Regions from separate parts of the Acinetobacter haemolyticus genome, predicted to be linked through region 1. Evidence: predicted binding sites of a transcription regulator. Region 1 holds the regulator's gene; each other region holds the start of a gene.

What was found. The regulator PhoB, encoded in region 1, activates phosphate uptake and scavenging genes when phosphate is short. The targets are predictions, from matches to a motif close to TGTCATNAANCTGTCATAA.
Region 2: the regulator PhoB is predicted to act here: its motif matches at 3,682-3,700, upstream of DS737_RS08565 (porin).
Region 3: the regulator PhoB is predicted to act here: its motif matches at 4,460-4,478, upstream of DS737_RS04635 (inorganic phosphate transporter).

Annotation. Positions count from the first base shown of each region.
Region 1 covers NZ_CP030880.1:90,562-97,093, reverse strand. Annotated here, with positions in the region: gene DS737_RS00455 (methionine aminotransferase) at 1-964, shown strand, start outside; gene DS737_RS00450 (MATE family efflux transporter) at 1,065-2,432, shown strand; gene DS737_RS00445 (SDR family NAD(P)-dependent oxidoreductase) at 2,480-3,307, opposite strand; gene DS737_RS00440 (TetR/AcrR family transcriptional regulator) at 3,612-4,289, shown strand; gene phoB (phosphate regulon transcriptional regulator PhoB) at 4,540-5,250, shown strand; gene phoR (phosphate regulon sensor histidine kinase PhoR) at 5,259-6,532, shown strand, end outside.
Region 2 covers NZ_CP030880.1:1,860,287-1,866,818, reverse strand. Annotated here, with positions in the region: gene DS737_RS08585 (DUF2797 domain-containing protein) at 1-696, opposite strand, end outside; gene DS737_RS08580 (DUF6231 family protein) at 735-1,196, shown strand; gene DS737_RS08575 (YidB family protein) at 1,344-1,943, shown strand; gene DS737_RS08565 (porin) at 2,449-3,543, opposite strand; gene DS737_RS08560 (HIT family protein) at 3,799-4,212, opposite strand; gene DS737_RS08555 (YARHG domain-containing protein) at 4,284-4,553, opposite strand; gene DS737_RS16275 (hypothetical protein) at 4,913-5,125, shown strand; gene DS737_RS08545 (hypothetical protein) at 5,333-5,614, shown strand; gene DS737_RS08540 (molybdopterin-binding domain-containing protein) at 5,693-6,532, opposite strand, start outside.
Region 3 covers NZ_CP030880.1:1,037,144-1,043,675, forward strand. Annotated here, with positions in the region: gene DS737_RS04620 (hypothetical protein) at 1-216, opposite strand, end outside; gene metH (methionine synthase) at 402-4,088, opposite strand; gene DS737_RS04635 (inorganic phosphate transporter) at 4,525-6,156, shown strand; gene DS737_RS04640 (Tim44 domain-containing protein) at 6,479-6,532, opposite strand, start outside.

The sequences.
Region 1 (6,532 bases):
TGTATTGGCTTTACGTGAGCAAATGGCACAGCAATTTTTACTACGTGATCAATTGCAACTAGATCCTATCACTGAAATCACGATTACTCCGGGTGCAACCATTGCGATTTTCTGTGCGATCCAAGCCTGTATTCATGCCGATGATGAGGTGATCATTTTTGATCCAAGCTATGACAGTTATGCACCTGCGATACAGCTTGCAGGCGGAAAATCAGTTCATATCCATTTAGATGCACCCAGCTTTCAAGTGAATTGGCAAAAGGTCAAAGACAGCATCAATACCAAAACCCGTATGATCATTGTCAACACACCACATAATCCAACAGGTGCAATTTGGTCAGAACAAGACTGGCTGCAATTGATTGAACTGATTCAAGATAAAAATATTGTGGTACTTTCCGATGAGGTGTATGAACATCTCGTTTTTGATGGACAAAAACATTACAGCGCACTGCACTTTCCAGAATTACGCGAACGTAGTTTTGTCATCGGATCATTTGGCAAAAGTTTTCATGTTACGGGCTGGAAAACTGGTTATTGTGTAGCCACACCACAGTTAATGCAGTTGTTCAGGCAGATTTACCAATTTGCCAATTTCTGTGGTACCACGCCTTGTCAAATCGCGCTCGCCAATTATATGCAACACCATCCTGAGCATATCCAAACACTGCCTGATTTTTATCAGACCAAGCGTGATTTATTTAATCAACAGATTCAAAATTCTCGTTTTAATTTTATTCCCTCACCAGGCACCTATTTCCAAAGTTTGGACTACTCTGCCATCCGTCCAGATTTAGACGATGTGGCCATGTGTCAGTTCTTGGCAGAACAACATAAAATTGTAGCTATCCCTATTTCCGTATTTTATCAACAAGCCCCTGAATCACTGAGGCTGATTCGTTTTTGTTTTGCCAAAACAGATGCAACACTTCAACGAGCAGGTGACATCCTAATGCGGTGTTAATCAACAAAAAATCAACTGAATACTCATAACTTGATGCTAGCTTATGCTATGTTGAAAACACAGCAGATCCATTTTCGGGACGAAGTATCAAGGAATTTGAATGACACCACACCAGCCTTTGGTGATGCAACCCAATCTATGGAAAACCTTTTTTGTTTTTCTCGTCCCACTGATTGCAACCAATATTTTACAAAATTTGTCGGGAACGATTAATACCATCTTTGTTGGTCAAATGATGGGGGTAGATGCTGTTGCTGCTGTCTCGGTATATTTTCCGGTCTTGTTCTTTTTGCTTGCTTTTATTATTGGACTTTCTGCAGGAACAACCGTTTTAATTGGACAAGCATGGGGCGCACAGAACCTAGAAAAAGTGCGTAGCGTTATTGGCTCTACCCTGTTTATGACCTTAATTGGGGGCAGTATTATTGCCGTCCTCGGGTTATTCTTTGCCGAACATATTTTAATCCTGCTAGGTACTGATCCTACTGTGATGCATCTGTCATTGCCTTATGTGCAGTGGATGATGGCAGGTAGTCCATTGCTTTTTGTGTATATTATTTATACCTCGATCTTACGCGGTGTTGGTGATAGCGTAACGCCACTGATTGCATTGGGTTTAACCAGTTTGATTGGTTTAGCCGTCACCCCCATACTGCTAAAAGGTTATTTCGGCTTCCCTGCGCTTGGTATTGTTGCGCCCGCAATCGCCAGTATTATCGGTTATTTGGCAGTGCTGGTTTTTTTGGGCTTTTATCTGAATTACAAAAAACATCCACTCAAAATCGACCGTCAACTTTTACAACATCTACGTCATGATGCAGAGTTAAGCAAACTCATCCTTAAATTGGGTATTCCTACAGGGATTCAAATGGTCACCACTTCATTGGCTGGTTTGGTGATTATTGGCTTAGTCAATCGTTATGGTGCAAATGCGACCGCAGCCTATGGTGCAGTCAACCAAGTTCTGAATTATATCCAATTTCCAGCACTTTCCATCTCGATTGCCGCTTCTATTTTTGCAGCACAAGCCATCGGTGCAGGAAAAGCAGAGCTACTCAGTCGCGTTACTCGTACTGCATTAAGCATGAACTTCCTGTTTACAGGTAGCTTAATTGCTTTAGGCTATCTATTTTCCAAATATTTAATGGCACTGTTTATTACCGATCCTGAAGTGGTCGTTTTGGGTCAGCAGCTATTATTTATCGTGTTATGGTCATTGCTGTTTTTTGGTGCAAGTGCGATTTTTGCTTCGATTATGCGTGCTAGCGGAACGGTTACTGTACCGATGTTGATTAATATCTTCACTATCCTTCTGATCGAGATTCCTTGTGCTTATTGGTTTACCACACTATGGGGACTAACAGGAATTTGGATGGCCTATGCTCTGGCTTTTGTCTGCCTATGTGTATTCCAAGCCACGTATTATCAGTTCGTTTGGAAGAAAGGGAAAATCAAAGTTTTGATTTAAAAAAAAGCCATTCGATTTAGAATGGCTTTCTTGAAGTAACGTAGCGATTACAGCATTTTGGTGGCAAAAGCCGCTATACGTTGATAGCCTGTTGGGAATAAGCGCTGGAATGAATCGACGATACGAGCATCTGTTCCAATTAATAAACGGCGTTTATCTTTCAATACGGCTTGAAGGATTTGACGAGCCGCCTCTTCAGGTGGTGTGCGCAAAAACTTATCAAACTGCTTAATCGATTTATTTGGATCCATACCTAAGCTCTTTAAGCTGTCATTCATTTTTGCAGCTTTTGCAATATTGGTACGGATACCACCCGGATGTACACAAAGTGAGCTTACGCCACTTTTCTCAATATCTAACTCTTGGCGAAGCGATTCAGTAAAACCACGCACCGCAAATTTAGTCGCATTATATGCAGACTGTGTCGGTTGTGAGGTTAAGCCAAAAATACTAGAGATGTTGATGATATGGCCATCTTTAGTTTGTTTAATAAATGGTAGGAATTCTTTGGTGCCGTAAACCACACCCCAAAAGTTAATTCCAACGATCCATTCTAGATCTTCGTAGCTTGCACCTTCTACAGTTGAGCCTAATGCAACACCCGCATTGTTGAAGATCATATTCACTGAGCCATGATCTTGTACGGTATCTTGTGCCCATTGTTTCACCGCATCACGGTTAGAAACATCAAGAACTTTGGTGGTGACAGTAACTGGATACTGTTTAACCAACTCAACAGTCTGTGCCAAACCTTTCTCATTGATATCACTCAATGACAAATGGCAGCCTTGTTGAGCCAACAAAAGTGCCAGTTGTTGTCCAATCCCAGAGCCAGCACCTGTGATCGCTGCGACTTTATTTTTAAAGTTTTTCATTGCCTATCCTTTGTATTGCGAATGATATGCACATATTCGCTCAGATCATGTGCCGTTTAACTTGTAACCAATATAATTTTGACAATACATGTTGTCAATATAGTACACTATGCTTTTAAGACAAATGGCAAGAACAAACATAATGCTTGTCATAAATGCTCGTTCTAAGGTCTGTTGGCATTTGAGTCATACATCGTGTTATTGGCTAAAGCGACAGAAACAAGACATATTATTTTTAAACAGTTTGCAATCTAAGCGCTGCTAGACATACGATATATAGACTTTTTTAGGGAACGGTTTTTCGATGACAACTGAGAAGCAAGCCAATACAAAGAAAAAAACGAACGAAACCAAAGAGCGTCAATTCAAAGGTCTGTCTTTAACTGAACGCAAAGAAGCTCGTCGGGAAAAACTGATTGAAGCAGGTATTGCGATGTATGGGACACAAGGATTTTTCTCTGTGACCGTCAAAGATGTTTGTAACGAAGCAAAACTCACTGAACGCTATTTTTATGAGTCATTTAAAAAGAGTGAAGAACTTTTCCAAACTGTTTTTTTACGCATGATCAGTAAAATGCAAAGCTGTTTGACCCAAGCTGTACTCATGGCTGCGCCTGAACCGAAAAATATGGTCACAGCAGGGTTATCTGCGCTACTGAATACCATTAAAGATGATCCACGCATGGCACGAATTATTTACATCGATGCAATGCTCGTCCAAGACCTACACAATCAAGCGACAATCCAAGAAACGCTGACGCAATTTGATCGGATTATTCAAGGCTTTGTGATGATCACGATGCCCAATGTGCCGCAAACCACTGAGGAGGTATCTCTGATGGCGACAGGTTTAAATGGCTATGTGACTCATATTATTATCCGTTGGGTATCAGAAGGCTTTAAACAGCCATTGGAAGACGTCCTAAATGCCTGTTGTGCGGTGTTTTTATCATTTATTGAAAACACGACACAAAAAAATTAAAATCGTTTTACAGTTTTGTGACAAATGTAACTGCTACAAGACAGTGCTGTTAAACAGATGAATTTATTTGTTTTAATTTCAAGCAAACTGTCATCAATTAGTCACTCCTCTGCCCCACAATTGTCACAATTTATTGCTAAATTCGACTTTATTTACCCTTTTGCAATGATATTGTCATAATTAATCTTTGTAATAAGCCTGTCATAACAACAAAACGGTTAACCGTTACAGATTTTGAGGGTATTGCGCTGTGAAAGATGACTATATTTTAATTGTCGATGATGAGCTACCGATCCGCGAAATGATCCATACCTCTTTGGATATGGCTGGCTTCCAATGTTTACAAGCTGAGGATGCTAAGCAAGCGCATCAGATTATCGTTGATCAGCGTCCTGCTCTTATCTTGCTGGATTGGATGCTGCCAGGTGGCGTAAGTGGTGTAGATTTGTGCCGTCGCTTGAAACGAGATGAGAACTTGGCAGAGATCCCTGTGATCATGCTCACAGCTCGTGGTGAAGAAGATCATAAGGTTCAAGGTCTGGATGCAGGTGCAGACGACTACATGACCAAACCTTTTTCGACCCGCGAACTGGTTTCTCGTATCAAAGCGGTATTGCGTCGTGCCAATGCACTGAGCGGTGAAAAAGTGATTGATGCCAATGGCTTAATGCTAGACCCAGTGAGTCAGCGTGTGAGCTTTGGTGAGAGTATTCTCGATATGGGTCCAACTGAATATCGTTTACTGGCCTTCTTTATGACACATCCAGAACGTGCTTATACACGTGCCCAATTACTTGACCAAGTATGGGGTGGAAATGTGTATATTGAAGACCGTACTATTGATGTGCATATTCGTCGTTTACGTAAAGTGTTAGAACCTTTTGGTGTTGATCGCTTTGTTCAAACGGTACGTGGCACAGGTTATCGTTTCTCTACACGAGCTGATTTGGCAGCAGGTTAAAACCCTTTATGTATGAACCATATCCCGTCCCTGAGCTGGCGCGCGAACATCAACGTTTTCAATACAGCAGCTTATGGACGTTTGCAAAACAAGATTTAAGACTATTATTGTTTTTCTTATTGATTGCGAGCTTAATCGGATTTGGAGTTGGATACTTTTGGAGCTGTATTTTCGTCGCTTTTGTGGTGTTTTTCATCCTACAGCTTCGCTCACTTTATCTCGTCAATGAATGGATCTCTAATCGTCCTTACGATATGCCACCGAATCTGAATGGGATTTGGGGTGCATTATTGTTCAACGTTTATCGCGCTCAACGCCAAGAACGTATTGTACAAGCCGAAATGGTAGGTTTGATTGACCGTGCACAATCATCATTGGTGGCGTTGGCAGAAGCTGTTGTCTTGATTGATGACCAACATCAGCTCGAATGGTGGAATCCAGCCGCAGAAAAATTATTGGGTATCAATCCAATGGATCGCGGGCGTAACTTGCTGTCGATCTTGCGCCAACCAAATTTTATTGAATATTTTAACCATAGTGATCAAGCACCCGATGGCATCCGTCTACAAGCACAAATGAATGAAGAGCGTTATGTGCAAGTCAAAATTACCCGCTTTGGGGGGGAAAGCCGCCTTTTGGTCGCACATGACATCACCCGCATGCATAATCTTGAACAAATGCGTAAGGACTTTGTTGATAATATTTCACATGAGTTACGTACCCCGCTGACCGTACTCAGTGGCTATATCGAAACCTTTACTGATCAGGATGATATCACCCCTCGCTGGAAACGTGCTTTTACTCAAATGCAGTCACAAACCAAACGTATGAATGCATTGGTTAATGACTTATTGCTCTTGTCCAATCTCGAAAATAATAAAAAAGTTGCAAAAAATCAGATTATTGAGATGGCAAATTTGATGAATCAATTATTTGATGATGCTCGTGCCTACAATCTTGATTATGGTCACACACTCAACTTAGATATTGATAGTCACTGTGATCTGATCGGCTCAGACATGGAAATTGCCAGTGCTTTCAGCAATCTCATCACCAATGCGATTAAATACACGCCCAAAGGTGGCATTATTACCATTGGATGGCATGAGGATGGGGATCAAGCCTATTTTACCGTTCAAGACAATGGCATTGGAATAAATCCGAAACATTTACCTCGTCTAACTGAGCGATTTTATCGTGTAGATAGTGCGCGTAGCCGTCAAACAGGTGGAACGGGTTTAGGTCTTGCGATTGTGAAACACGTATTGATGCAACACGGTGC
Region 2 (6,532 bases), 1.7 Mb from region 1:
ATGTGGCAATTCATTGTCTAAGAACTCTAAACCCTCATCAAACTCAAGATTTTGACTGAACTCCTCACGAATGCTTTGAATTTTTGGAGCAAACTCCTCGATGATTTGATCACGTTGTTCAACCAAGTTCAGTGGTTCTGCTTCACCTTTAAGGAGTTTTCGCCAGTCAGTCTTGTCTGCAATCTGTGTCCCGAACATGGTTTCCAAATGCCCAGACAATCGACGTGAACCCACTTTCATGATCGGCAGTGCTTGAGTCGCACCTTGATCTAACCAACGTGTGGGCATATTTACGATACGTGTAATTCCGATTTTGAGCGCACTTGAATTTGCTAAATACACGATATGAGGCTGGAAGCAGACCTGATGTGCAAAATCATCTTCACGGCAAGTACCGAGATGATAATGGCAGGTTTCAGGCTTCATAATACACAAATCACATTCAGCCTTGGTTTTAAAGCATTTGAAGCAGTGTCCTTGTGAATATGACTTTGGTGTTTTCGCACCACAAGATGTACAGAAAATATTTCCTGTCCATTCGATCTCTATTTCTTGTCCCAGATTAAACGGTAGATCAGTTTCTGAACGATCTAATATAAATTTATATTCAACATTTGCCTTGCGCGTTGATTGATCAGTTACACTATGCGCTGTGAGTGCTGCATGCATTTTATGACAAATGCCTTGTAGTTCCATGAATAAACTCTCATCTTTCTCAATCAAGGGTTGCAGTTATGGCTGAACAAAATGTCATCACTTCTATGCTAGACGATTTATCTCAGGAACAGCCCATACATACTGCACTTTGTATCGGTCAACAGATTGACCAAAATGCTTCAATTCAATGGCATCATTTTAACGTAACTGACTTTTTAAATCTGCCTTTTACTCAGCGTTATGATTTAGGTTTTGTATTATTTGACACCGAAGAAATGCAAAATATTACAGAAACACAAAAAGCACAGTTATTGGTAAGGTTACGTGACCTTATGGCAAAACGAATTGTGGTCGTGAGTAAAATTGATGACGAAAAGTTATTACGTTCACTTGGTTTCACTCAATTAATTGATAAAACAACACATGAAAGCAATTTTGCCTTGTGGCAGTTTAATATTTTGACCTATAAGCATGTGCCAGATTGGTTCAATTCCAAGTTTTGGGCAAACCCAGAAAACTGGGATAAATTCCGTTGGTAAATATCATGAACTGTTGAACTATTTGATCGCTATCATCTGATTGAGTGTGTGTTCAAGTTCTTGCAAAATTTAACAATTCAATTTTGTTCTATACTTTCAAAGCAGCGTATGCTTTTTGGATAAATATTCCAAAGGAACATATGCGTCATGACAGATTTAAGCAATATTGTTGAAATGTTAGCAAAACAAGCTTTAGGCGGTCAGCAACAATCGAGTAGTGGGCTAGGTGGTATTCTTGGTTCTGTATTAGGACAAATGGGTGGACAACAGGGCAACTCCAATCAACAAGGCGGTTTGGGCGGAATACTTGGTTCTGTGCTGGGTCAATTGAATGGTGGTAATCAACAAAGTAGCGCCAAAGGTGGAAATTCAGCCCAAACTTTGCTTATAGCCGTTTTGCCCCTAATTTTGGCTTGGATTCAAAAACAAGGCGGTTTGCAAGGTGCGTTGGACAAATTAAAAAATGCAGGTTTGGCGAACCAAGTACAAAGTTGGGTTGATCCTAATCAGCCAAATAATACAGATATACCAACTCAAAACATGCAAAGTTTATTTGATGACCAAGATGTTGAGCAAGTTGCACAGCAAACTCAGGCGCCTAAACAAGCCATTTATGGCGCAATTGCATCGGTTTTACCGCAGGTGATCGACTCTTTAACGCCACAAGGGAGTGGTACTAATCCACAAGAAGCGAATAATGATATTCAAAATGTTTTGAATCTAGTGAGTGGTTTTTTGAAGAAGTAAATATTAAACGTAATAGATTTATAAGATAAAGCTCATTTGAATATGGGCTTTGTTTTTTTAGAGTTTAAATTTAGGAGATAGAATGACTGTAGCAGGTTCTGGAGTGGGCTTCTTTTTAATATTTTTTATCTATTTCGTCATCACTTTACCGATGTTGATACTTGTTGCTTTTTTTATTAAAGAATTCCGACAAAAGTTATTTATCTTTTCATCTCTCTTATCGATTTTATTTATACCATCTTTATACAAAGACGTTTATTTTGTAGTAGAAAAAAATATTTGGGAAAGCTCCCAATTACTTGGAATAATTTGGCTGTTTTTCTCCACGATACTGCTGATCATACTTTTAATTTATTATGTTTTAAGAAAGGATCATTTTTTTAAAATTTTATGGTATTCATTTATTTCAATTGTTTTCATGAATGTAGTGGCAACGATTTATCTATTCTCTAAATGAAAAAAGGGCATAAAGCCCTTTTTTACTGATTAGGAAATAAGCTTCAAATTAGAAGTTATATTCCATACCTAAACCAATAGTTGTTTTCTTATCATCTTTCACTAACCAATCACGTTTTTGCTGACCAACTACGCCATAGAAACGTGCTTGTTTATTGATTTGATAATCAGCACCTAGACCATAAAGATCTTGTTTACGATCATCACGACCATTCGACTCTGTCGTAGCAGAAATATACTGTGCTTTTAACTTAATCGGAGTAGAAGGGATTTTGTATGCTGCTGTTACACCATATGCATCTTCTTGTAGGCCTTTATAAGAGGTTACATCAGAACCACTGGTTGTCGTCACAGTATCGTCTGTAGGTTGAGCAGTTTGCCATAAAGCGCCCAAAACAAAACCATCAAAACCTAATTTCGTGAAATCAAGTGAACCTGTTACACGGATTGCATCTGTATAAATACCAGATAATCCATATGCGCCATATTTAGAAGCAATACCATAGTTTCCAGCTACTGCAGCAGCTAAACCATAATCTTTGTTGTCATAAGTGATCGAAGCAGAAACACCGTCTCCAAAACCATCACGACTGCCTTTGTAACCATTAGCTGCATTTTCTTTAGTAGAAGACTCTTCACCTTGTTGGAACATGATGTTGAAAGCCAAACCACCTAATAATTTTTTATCTGTTTCAAAACCGATCACATTATTCAAACGATCTTCACCAGCTAGGACAGCAGTCATATCAAGTTCATTGTGATCGTTATAAATATCTTGGTTATTACCAGCTGCTGTTTTGAAATAAGAGTCGTATTTACCAACTTTTAATGTACCAACGCCATCAGATTTAAGACCAATAAAGCGATTGCGTTGAGTTAATTCTCTGCCATCTTTATCTTCACTGTCTGCATTAACTTGCCATTCGATTAAGTAAACAGCAGAAAGGTTTTCAGTTAATTTTTCTTCGCCTTTTACACCAATACGAGATGCATTTGAGTTTACTTTTGTTACGCTTTCGTCTTTAAAGCCATTCTTATCAATTTGATCGAGCGTCACATTGAGCTTACCATACAATGTTGGTGCTGCTTGCGCTGCATTCATGGCTAATGTTGCTACAGTAGCAGCAAGAAGCAATTTTTTCATTGAGATTTCTCCAAAACACTTTTTTGTAAATGGCTGTTGCCTTAGTTACTGTTATAAGTTTGCTTATGTACAAAAAGTTACATAGCTCACTAACTTGTATGCAGTATCGGTAAACTTTGTGACAAAGAAGTGAAGGAAAAATGACAGTTTTATGACGGTTAAGTTCGGATTAAAGCTAGATTTATTGTTGATTTTTATACAAATAGTCAAAAATAAAAAACGGAGCAGAAGCTCCGTTTTTAATGATTACAAAACTTAAAGAGCAGCTTTGATCTTTTCAGCCAGCATTTTAATCTTTTCTTGATCACCCATTTGAGCTGCATGGCGACCAAGCTCATGGATTGAACTTGGAATCAGATGAAAATGTATATGCGGTACAGTTTGACCAGCAGTAGAACCGTTTAGTTGCATTAATACAATCCCTTTTACGTCTAGCGCCTTTTCCATCGCTTGAGCAATTTTCTGCACGATTTGAATCGTATAAGCAGCGGCATCGGCAGGAAGGTCTAGCAGGGTAACGGCTGGGGTCTTTGGAATCACTAAAGTGTGACCATCGGCTTGAGGCATGATATCCATAAAAGCAAGAACTTGTTCATCTTCATAAACTTTTATCGCTGGTAATTCACCACGCAGGATTCTTGCAAAAATATTTTGGTCATCGTATGCCATGATTAGTCCTTTAAAATAATTCTCATGGAGCGAATCGATAATTTTTATCGACATTAGCCTAGAGAATATGCTTATTTACAATTCAATTCTTTTTGACGCGCTTTAATTTCATCTAAGCGTTGTTGTTCTTTTTCAGAAAACTTAGGCTTAGTTGTGTGGCAGTTTTCATTACCGTATTTTGCTTTTGCATCAGCATCTTTGAAGCAGAAGCCTTTAGAGGCATAGATAAGGTTATAGTTATCTTGTAACTTTTTACATTCTTGCTCTGAAGCGGAAGCTTGCATACTGAAACTTGTCAGTGCGGCGAAACTTGCAAAAACTGCAACTGTAAACTTCTTCATGAGGTATTCCTCTCGTTATGAATAAGCACTAAGTTGAACCTAGTGCATGTACTAATATAAGGTTTATTGATGAAATTTCAATAAAACTATATTATTTGAGTGTAATTTTACTCCATAATTTATTCTTAATTATAGTAAAAATTGTTTTATATCAATATCTTTTGAGAAATTTTGACATAGTAGACTCTTTGGTTTTTTTAGACAGATTTGTCTGATCTGTTTTCTGGTTTTTAAATTTAATTCAAGCGATTTTGCATTTTTAGTTAACGTTTTGATGTTATAACTCATAAATTTTAGTCATAAGACATTCACGGAATAGTTTGTTAGATTATGTGACTTTTATAGTAATCAATGGAATTATGAAGACATTTTTAATTGCGTTTACACTGGGGTTAGGGCTTGTTGGCTGTGTATCTTCGAATTATGAAAGTATAAATAAAGCTCCAGTTGTTCCTAAGAACGAAGCTTACAATACCTTTAAAATGCCTGAGCATGGGGTTATTACGGATCAGGATGTACATAACTTACCTGAACATGCCAATCTGAATACGAAATACACGATAAGCTTCTGAGTAAAAAATTAGTTAGAGATTTTACATAACTAAGTCCTTGAACTTTAGGGTTCAAGGTCAGATAAATACTAAATTTAGTTACCTAGACCAACGGATGATAAGTCCGCTGCTCTATGCAACGATAAAGTAAAGCATCAGTTTTTTTGTAATGACTTTGTTTTTACTGTTTGGTAAATTATGTGAATTAAATAATAAGAGTTTTATAGAATGAAATACTTAATACTCGCAATAATTTCAATTTTAATGTCAGTCACTACTTTTGCCAGAGAAACAAATTCAATGCGTTCCGCCTATGAGCTTGTTAGCATTGGAGATAGTGAAAGCGATTTAATTAGAAAGATGGGGAAGTCTTATCCAAGATATTTCAAACATAGAGATGGCCGATCTTTTTGCAGTGCAACAGAATATATTTATGAGATTGATATGCAGGTTTATACAGTTTGGGTATGTAATGGGAAGATATTTAAAATTGATGTGAATAATAAATAATTTTGCTAATAAAAAACCATGACAAAAATTAAGTTATGGTTTTTTATGCGATGTATAACCTTTGTTATAAATTTACATTTAATCAATCTTCATAAAATAAATCATTTCATTTGCTTGAATTGGCTGTTCAGAAAAAGGGATGATTGCAATACAGTTCGCGGTAAGAAATGGTTGGATTTGATACGAATTCTGCTGTTCAATCATTTCTAAGGAATATTCGCCATCATTGTGTAGTTGATATTTGCCCCATAACAATTTCTTTTGACTGGAATCTGTTTCAATTTTTTGTTTGGTGAAACCCTTTATAAATGTTTTGTTGAAAAAATCGACGTCATGTTTATTTAAGATATACTTCACCATGAAATGCATGAGTAAGGCAATGTCTTGCATATCACCGGGTAGATTAATGATCGTCGCTTTATCTTCGGTGATAACGGTTTTAGAGCCTCTCGGATTACCTTGATCATCAAAGAGCGGTACGATTTCACGTACTTGAGGAGTTCTAGGCATGCTTCTAATAATGCCCATTTCTGCAGCAGGGATAGAGCGTGTTTGGAAATTTGAGGGCATACTGCCAGGATCAAAAGTCGTAAGTCTACCGATTGAAAATACAGAACCACCAACATTCTTATGTGTACATAGAATCATGACATCAAAATTAGGAATATGTTCTTCAAAAAAAAGATTATAACTTTCCCAATCTGTTGTTAATGTTTCATCTAAAGTAAGGTCTTTTTCTTTCTTAAGGCTATTGAACGCTGAATCATAACGCTGTGGTTTAAGCAGTTTTATCTCGACATGATCGTAACCCCACGTTTTTAAAACGTCTTTAACGTACACGCTTTCTTCACAAAGTGAATGCTCCTCATCAAAACTATGCATACTCACAACTAGTATTCGTGGATTTCTATAAATTGT
Region 3 (6,532 bases), 950 kb from region 1:
CCAAATCTGAAGTTGATAGAGAAGCCATAAAATCGGCGTTAGATATGAAGTAATGAATAAAATGGACGTAATTATTTTTATATGGAAAAAACTTTTAATGATAGCAATAAGAGATGATCTAAGATGGAGGTTTTTTAAAGAGTAGAAAACGATAACTACGAAAAAAATTATCATCCATACAATTGAAGCTATTTCCCTCGTATTTAGTTGATCCATATTTGAAAAGCACTTTAATTTTAATGATTTAGTATAGTTTAATTTACTCGACTTTATAATCCCTCCCAACCTCCCTTTTCAAAGGGAGGAGCTGTCATGTAATTCATTTAATCACATGAAATCCCCCTCTTTTTAAAGCAGGTGAGAAGCATTGCTTCGCAAGGGGAGATTATAAGAACTCTAAATCAACCAATCGAATCATCTAAATTTGGTGCTAACCAACGCTTCGCTTCATCTAATGTCCAGCCTTTACGTTTTGCATAATCTTCAAGCTGATCTTGAGAGATTTTGCCAACGTTAAAGTATTCACTTTGAGGATGCGAATAATAGAAACCACTGACAGAAGAAGGCGGCATCATGGCAAAGTGTTCAGTCAGTTTGGTACCAATCTTTTCTTCTGAGCCTAACCAATCAAATAATACTGCTTTTTCAGAGTGTTCAGGACAAGCAGGGTAACCTGGAGCAGGACGAATACCGACATACTTTTCTTTGATCAGCTCTTCGTTACTCAGCGTTTCATCGGCTTTATAGCCCCAGAACTCTTTACGAATACGTTCATGTAAATGCTCAGCGAATGCTTCTGCAAAACGATCCGCTAAAGACTGAATCAGAATCGCTGAATAGTCATCACCTTTGGCTTTATATTCATTTGCCAATTCTTCAGCGCCAAAGATCGACACCGTAAAACCACCGAGATAATCTTCAGGTTGTTCAGAAGGCTTAATATAATCCGCCAAAGACAAGTTTGGTTTACCTGTCACTTTGTCTGATTGCTGACGTACGTGCTCAAAGGTGTGAGTGCGATGTTGACCTGATTCATCAAATACGCTGACGGTATCTGCACCAGTACGCTGAGCAGGGTATAAGCCAAATACAGCACGGGCATCGAAACGTTTATTTTCAATGATGTCTTTCAGCATCGCTTGCGCTTGATTATAAAGATCAGTCGCTGCCTCACCAACTACTTCATCTGTCAGAATTTTCGGGAATTTACCTGCCAAACTCCAAGAGATAAAGAATGGTGTCCAATCAAAATATTCAACTAAGGTTTCAAGTGGATAATTCTTAATAACTTGTGTACCCAAAGCATTTGGTTTTGGTGGGACATAGTGATTATCAATTTTAAAACCGTTTTCGACTGATTCTGCATAACTCAATTTTGCAGCTTTTGGTTGCTTGTTCGCTAAGCGTTCACGAATCTTGGCATATTCAGCACGATGCTCTGCAATAAAGTTACCGCGCATTTCAGGAGAAAGTAGGGTAGTTGCGACACCCACTGCACGAGACGCATCAGCCACATAAATAACGGCATCATTTGAATATTGAGGATCAATTTTAACTGCGGTGTGTGCTTTTGATGTGGTTGCACCGCCGATCAATAAAGGAATGTTAAAGCCTTTACGTTGCATTTCTTTGGCTACAAAGACCATTTCATCCAAAGATGGAGTAATCAAACCAGACAGACCAATGATGTCACATTTCTCATCAATTGCTGTTTGCAGAATTTTTTCCGCAGGTACCATCACACCGAGGTCAACGATGTCATAGCCATTACAACCTAAGACAACACCCACAATATTTTTACCAATATCGTGTACGTCACCTTTTACTGTTGCCATCAGGACTTTACCTTTAGACTGTCCTTCTGATTTTTCTGCTTCAATGTATGGGTTGAGCCATGCCACCGCTTGTTTCATGACGCGTGCAGATTTAACAACTTGAGGAAGGAACATTTTTCCTGAACCAAACAAGTCACCGACCACGTTCATGCCGTCCATCAGTGGACCTTCGATCACATCAAGCGGACGTTTTGATTTTAAACGTGCTTCTTCTGTATCTTGGTCGATATACGTGGTAATACCTTTAACTAAAGCGTATTCAAGACGTTTTTCGACAGACTCATTACGCCATTCAAGATTTTCGGCTTCTTTGGTAGCACCCGCTTGACCACGATATTTTTCAGCAACTTCTAAGAGTTTTTCAGTTGCAGCTTGACCTGTCTCACCTTGGTTTTGGTTGAGTACAACATCTTCAACAGCATCTTTCAGCTCTTTATTGATATCGTCATAAATCGCCATCTGACCAGCGTTTACGATACCCATGGTCATGCCTTGTTTGATGGCATGATAGAGGAACACGGAGTGAATCGCTTCACGTACAGGTTCATTACCACGGAATGAGAATGAAACGTTAGAAACACCACCTGAAATCATGGCATGTGGTAAGTTTTGTTTGATCCAACCAGTTGCTTCAATAAAGTCTACGGCATAGTTATTGTGTTCTTCGATCCCTGTTGCTACTGCAAACACGTTTGGATCGAAAATAATATCTTCAGCTGGATAGCCAACTTCATTGACTAAAATGTCATAAGAGCGTTTACAAATTTCACGCTTACGCTCTGCGGTATCTGCCTGACCAACTTCGTCAAAAGCCATGACAATAACTGCTGCACCGTACTGACGGCAGAGGCGAGCTTTTTCGACAAACTCGTCATAACCTTCTTTTAAGGAAATCGAGTTTACAACCGGTTTACCTTGAACACATTTTAGACCAGCTTCAATGATTTCCCATTTCGATGAGTCAATCATGATTGGCACACGCGAAATATCAGGTTCTGACGCGACAAGGTTCAGGAAATGCACCATCGCACCTTGCGAATCGAGCATCCCTTCATCCATGTTGATATCAATGATCTGCGCACCAGCTTCAACTTGTTGCTGAGCGACTTCTAAAGCTTCTGCAAAATTTTCTTCACGGATGAGACGAAGGAACTTTTTTGATCCTGTAACGTTAGTACGTTCACCAACGTTTACAAATAAAGAATCATCATAGATATTAAATGGTTCTAAACCACTCAAACGGCAAGCATGAACAGTCTCAGGAATTTTACGTGGTGGAATATCTTTAACAGCTTGATAGATCGCACGGATATGATCTGGTGTGGTACCACAGCAACCACCAGTAATATTGATCAAACCACTCTCAGCAAATTCTTTAATAAAAGCTGCAGTTTGTTCTGGTGTTTCGTCATACTCACCAAATGCATTCGGTAAACCAGCATTTGGATGCGCTGAAACAAAGGTATCTGCAACGTCAGCAATGGTTTTAACGTGAGGGCGCATTGCATCTGCACCCAATGCACAGTTAAAACCAATTGACAGCAAATCACCATGACGCACTGAGTTCCAGAATGCTTCAGCGGTTTGACCTGTCAATGTACGACCTGAGGCATCTGTGATCGTACCTGAAATCATCAAGGGAAGTTCATAACCGATTTGTTTAAACACTTCTTTGACCGCAAAGATTGCCGCTTTACAGTTCAAGGTATCGAATACAGTTTCGATCAAAATGATGTCAGCACCACCTTCGATCAAGGCGTGCGTTGCTTCGATATAATTTTCTTTTAGTTCATCGAAAGTAATATTACGGAATGCTGGATCATTGACGTTTGGTGAGATTGAACAAGTACGCGATGTAGGGCCAAGTACACCTGCCACAAAACGAGGCTTTTCTGGGGTTGAATATTTATCACATGCAGCTCTGGCGAGACGTGCCGCTTCACGGTTGATCTCTGGAACAAGATCTTCCATATGATAATCTGACATCGAAACACGAGTACCATTAAAGCTGTTGGTTTCAATGATGTCTGCACCAGCATCCAAATAAGCTTCATGGATGCCTTGAATAATCTGCGGTTGAGTTAATACTAAAAGATCGTTGTTACCTTTAAGATCAGAAGCCCAATCTGCAAAACGTTCACCACGATAATCTTCTTCTTCTAACTTATGGCGTTGAATCATGGTTCCCATTGCACCGTCAATAATCAGGATACGTTGGGCGAGAAGAGATTTTAGGGTGGCAAGCGTGGACATAAGGAACCCCAGTAATGGCAAAGATAAAAAGCAGACGCATTGTAGCAGAAGCAATGCTGAAGCGCTTATTTTCCATCTAAAAGGCGGTGAACCGCGCATTCAAATTGAAAAATGTCATAAAACTTTCATCAAAGTGCAACAATTCGAGGTAATAATGCTTAAAAATAAAGCAAAACGTTCGCAGTATGACCAATAAAAGTCATATTTTTTTGCGTTTGTTGCAAAATCAGACAACGATTTATTCTAACCCTGATATTGCTTTATTTTGTTGAAAAATATGGATTAATTTTGATTTAACGCACTGTTTCGATACAAAAAATTGGTGTAAAAGTGATGAAATGATGAAAATTTGAGTTCATGTGACAAAGCTTTGTCATATAATTGTCATAATTTAATTAAACAATATGGGGGATTTTTTTATCCTCCAGCCGTCTACATGAATTCAAATCTACCCCCTGCTTCGGATTCACCAGTTGCGACAGAATCGCAAGCCCAATCGACGAATGTACATGTACCAACACCTAAATTTTTTATGCCGGTGTTCTTAACAGTCATTGTTGCTACACTGATTTATATTGGTTTTCAGGTGAGTGCTGATTTATCCCATGTCCCACCATTAAGTTTATATTCAGTTATTTTATTATCTACGGCACTATTTATTGCCTTGGCATTCGAATTTGTAAACGGTTTTCATGATACTGCAAATGCTGTTGCGACGGTGATTTATACCAATGCGCTTCCTGCACCAGTAGCGGTCATGTGGGCAGGTTTCTGTAACTTCTTAGGGGTTATGGTGGCAAGTGGTGCAGTTGCTTACGGTATTATTGCATTATTACCTGTTGAAATGATTATGAATGTCGGCAGTGGGGCTGGTTTTGCCATGGTTTTCGCGCTGTTGATTGCAGCGATTTTGTGGAACCTCGGTACTTGGTTTTTGGGTATCCCCGCATCGAGTTCACACACCCTAATTGGTTCGATTTTAGGTGTGGGCATTATGAATCATTTGTTAAATGCATCAACTGGCGCAACCAGTGGCATTGACATGGATCAAGTGCTAAAGGTCGGTAAGGCGTTATTATTTTCTCCAATGATTGGTTTTGCTTTTGCAGCCGTTTTATTCTTATTGGTGAAAAAAATCTTTAAACGCCAAATGGAGTTGTTCCAACCACCTGTTGGAAATAAGCCACCACCACCACTCATTCGCGGTATCCTGATTTTCACTTGTACAGGTGTGAGTTTTGCTCACGGTTCAAATGATGGTCAAAAGGGTATGGGTCTAATCATGTTGATCTTGATTGGCTTGGTTCCATTGGCTTATTCGCTGAACAAAAGTTTAGACCAAAAGCATTTACAATCTTTTGAGCAATTATCAGCTCAAACTGCTTTGGTATTGAATGTTGATCAACAAGAATTTTCTGATGAAAAAGCGCGAGATATCCTGACAAAATACATCCAAACCAAAGAACAAACACCTGAAGTTTTACCTGCATTGGCGAGTATGACTGGGCATTTAGGTGAAAAAGTTGCAGCTTATGGTGATCTTAAAGATATTCCAGAAGCTGGGGTTGCTGAATTACGTAATGATATGTACTTAAGTACTACAACGTTTAAGCGCTTAGATAAAGAAGATGCGCTACCTGTGATGACCACAGAACAGCAAAAAGTAGTAAAAGACTATCGTAACAATATGGATTCATTCCTACAGTACATTCCTAACTGGGTAAAAGTTGCCGTTGCATTGGCCCTTGGTTTAGGAACAATGGTGGGTTGGAAACGTATCGTTATTACAGTGGGTGAGCGTATTGGTAAGAATCACATGACTTATGGTCAAGGGATGTCTGCTGAATTGGTTGCGATGAGTACGATTGCTGCTGCTGATGGTTTTGGTATGCCTGTTTCAACAACACATGTTTTAAACAGTGCAGTTGCAGGTACGATGGTCGCAAATAAATCAGGCTTAAACTTTGCTACGATTAGAACGATTCTTTCGGCATGGGTATTTACGTTACCAGCGACGATTGCATTATCTGGTGGTTTATACTGGTTGTTCTTACAATTCGTTTCTTAATTTGAGTGATTACAAGATGATAAAAGCTTTGCTACGGCAAGGCTTTTTTTGCTTTAGATAAAAGGTATTTTGATATTATCTGCTACATGGTCATCGTTTAGTAACTCTTATCAAGCATCTTTTGGATGCGGTTGATGTACCTATATCTAATGCTATTTGTGTTAAATGGAATAATGACAGTTAAAACGAAGTGGGGATTTAGAGAAGGGCTTAGTCTTTAGCTGAGTAAGAAAAATATAGAGGGATTGAGTGATTTAGGAAACTTAATACAATAAAAAAGAGCTGTCGAAACAGCTCTTTTAATCTTTTTAACTACAGTGCTTTAAGCTTGTTGAATCCCAGCAACAACCCAATCTTGCTGTGAACCAACATCTTT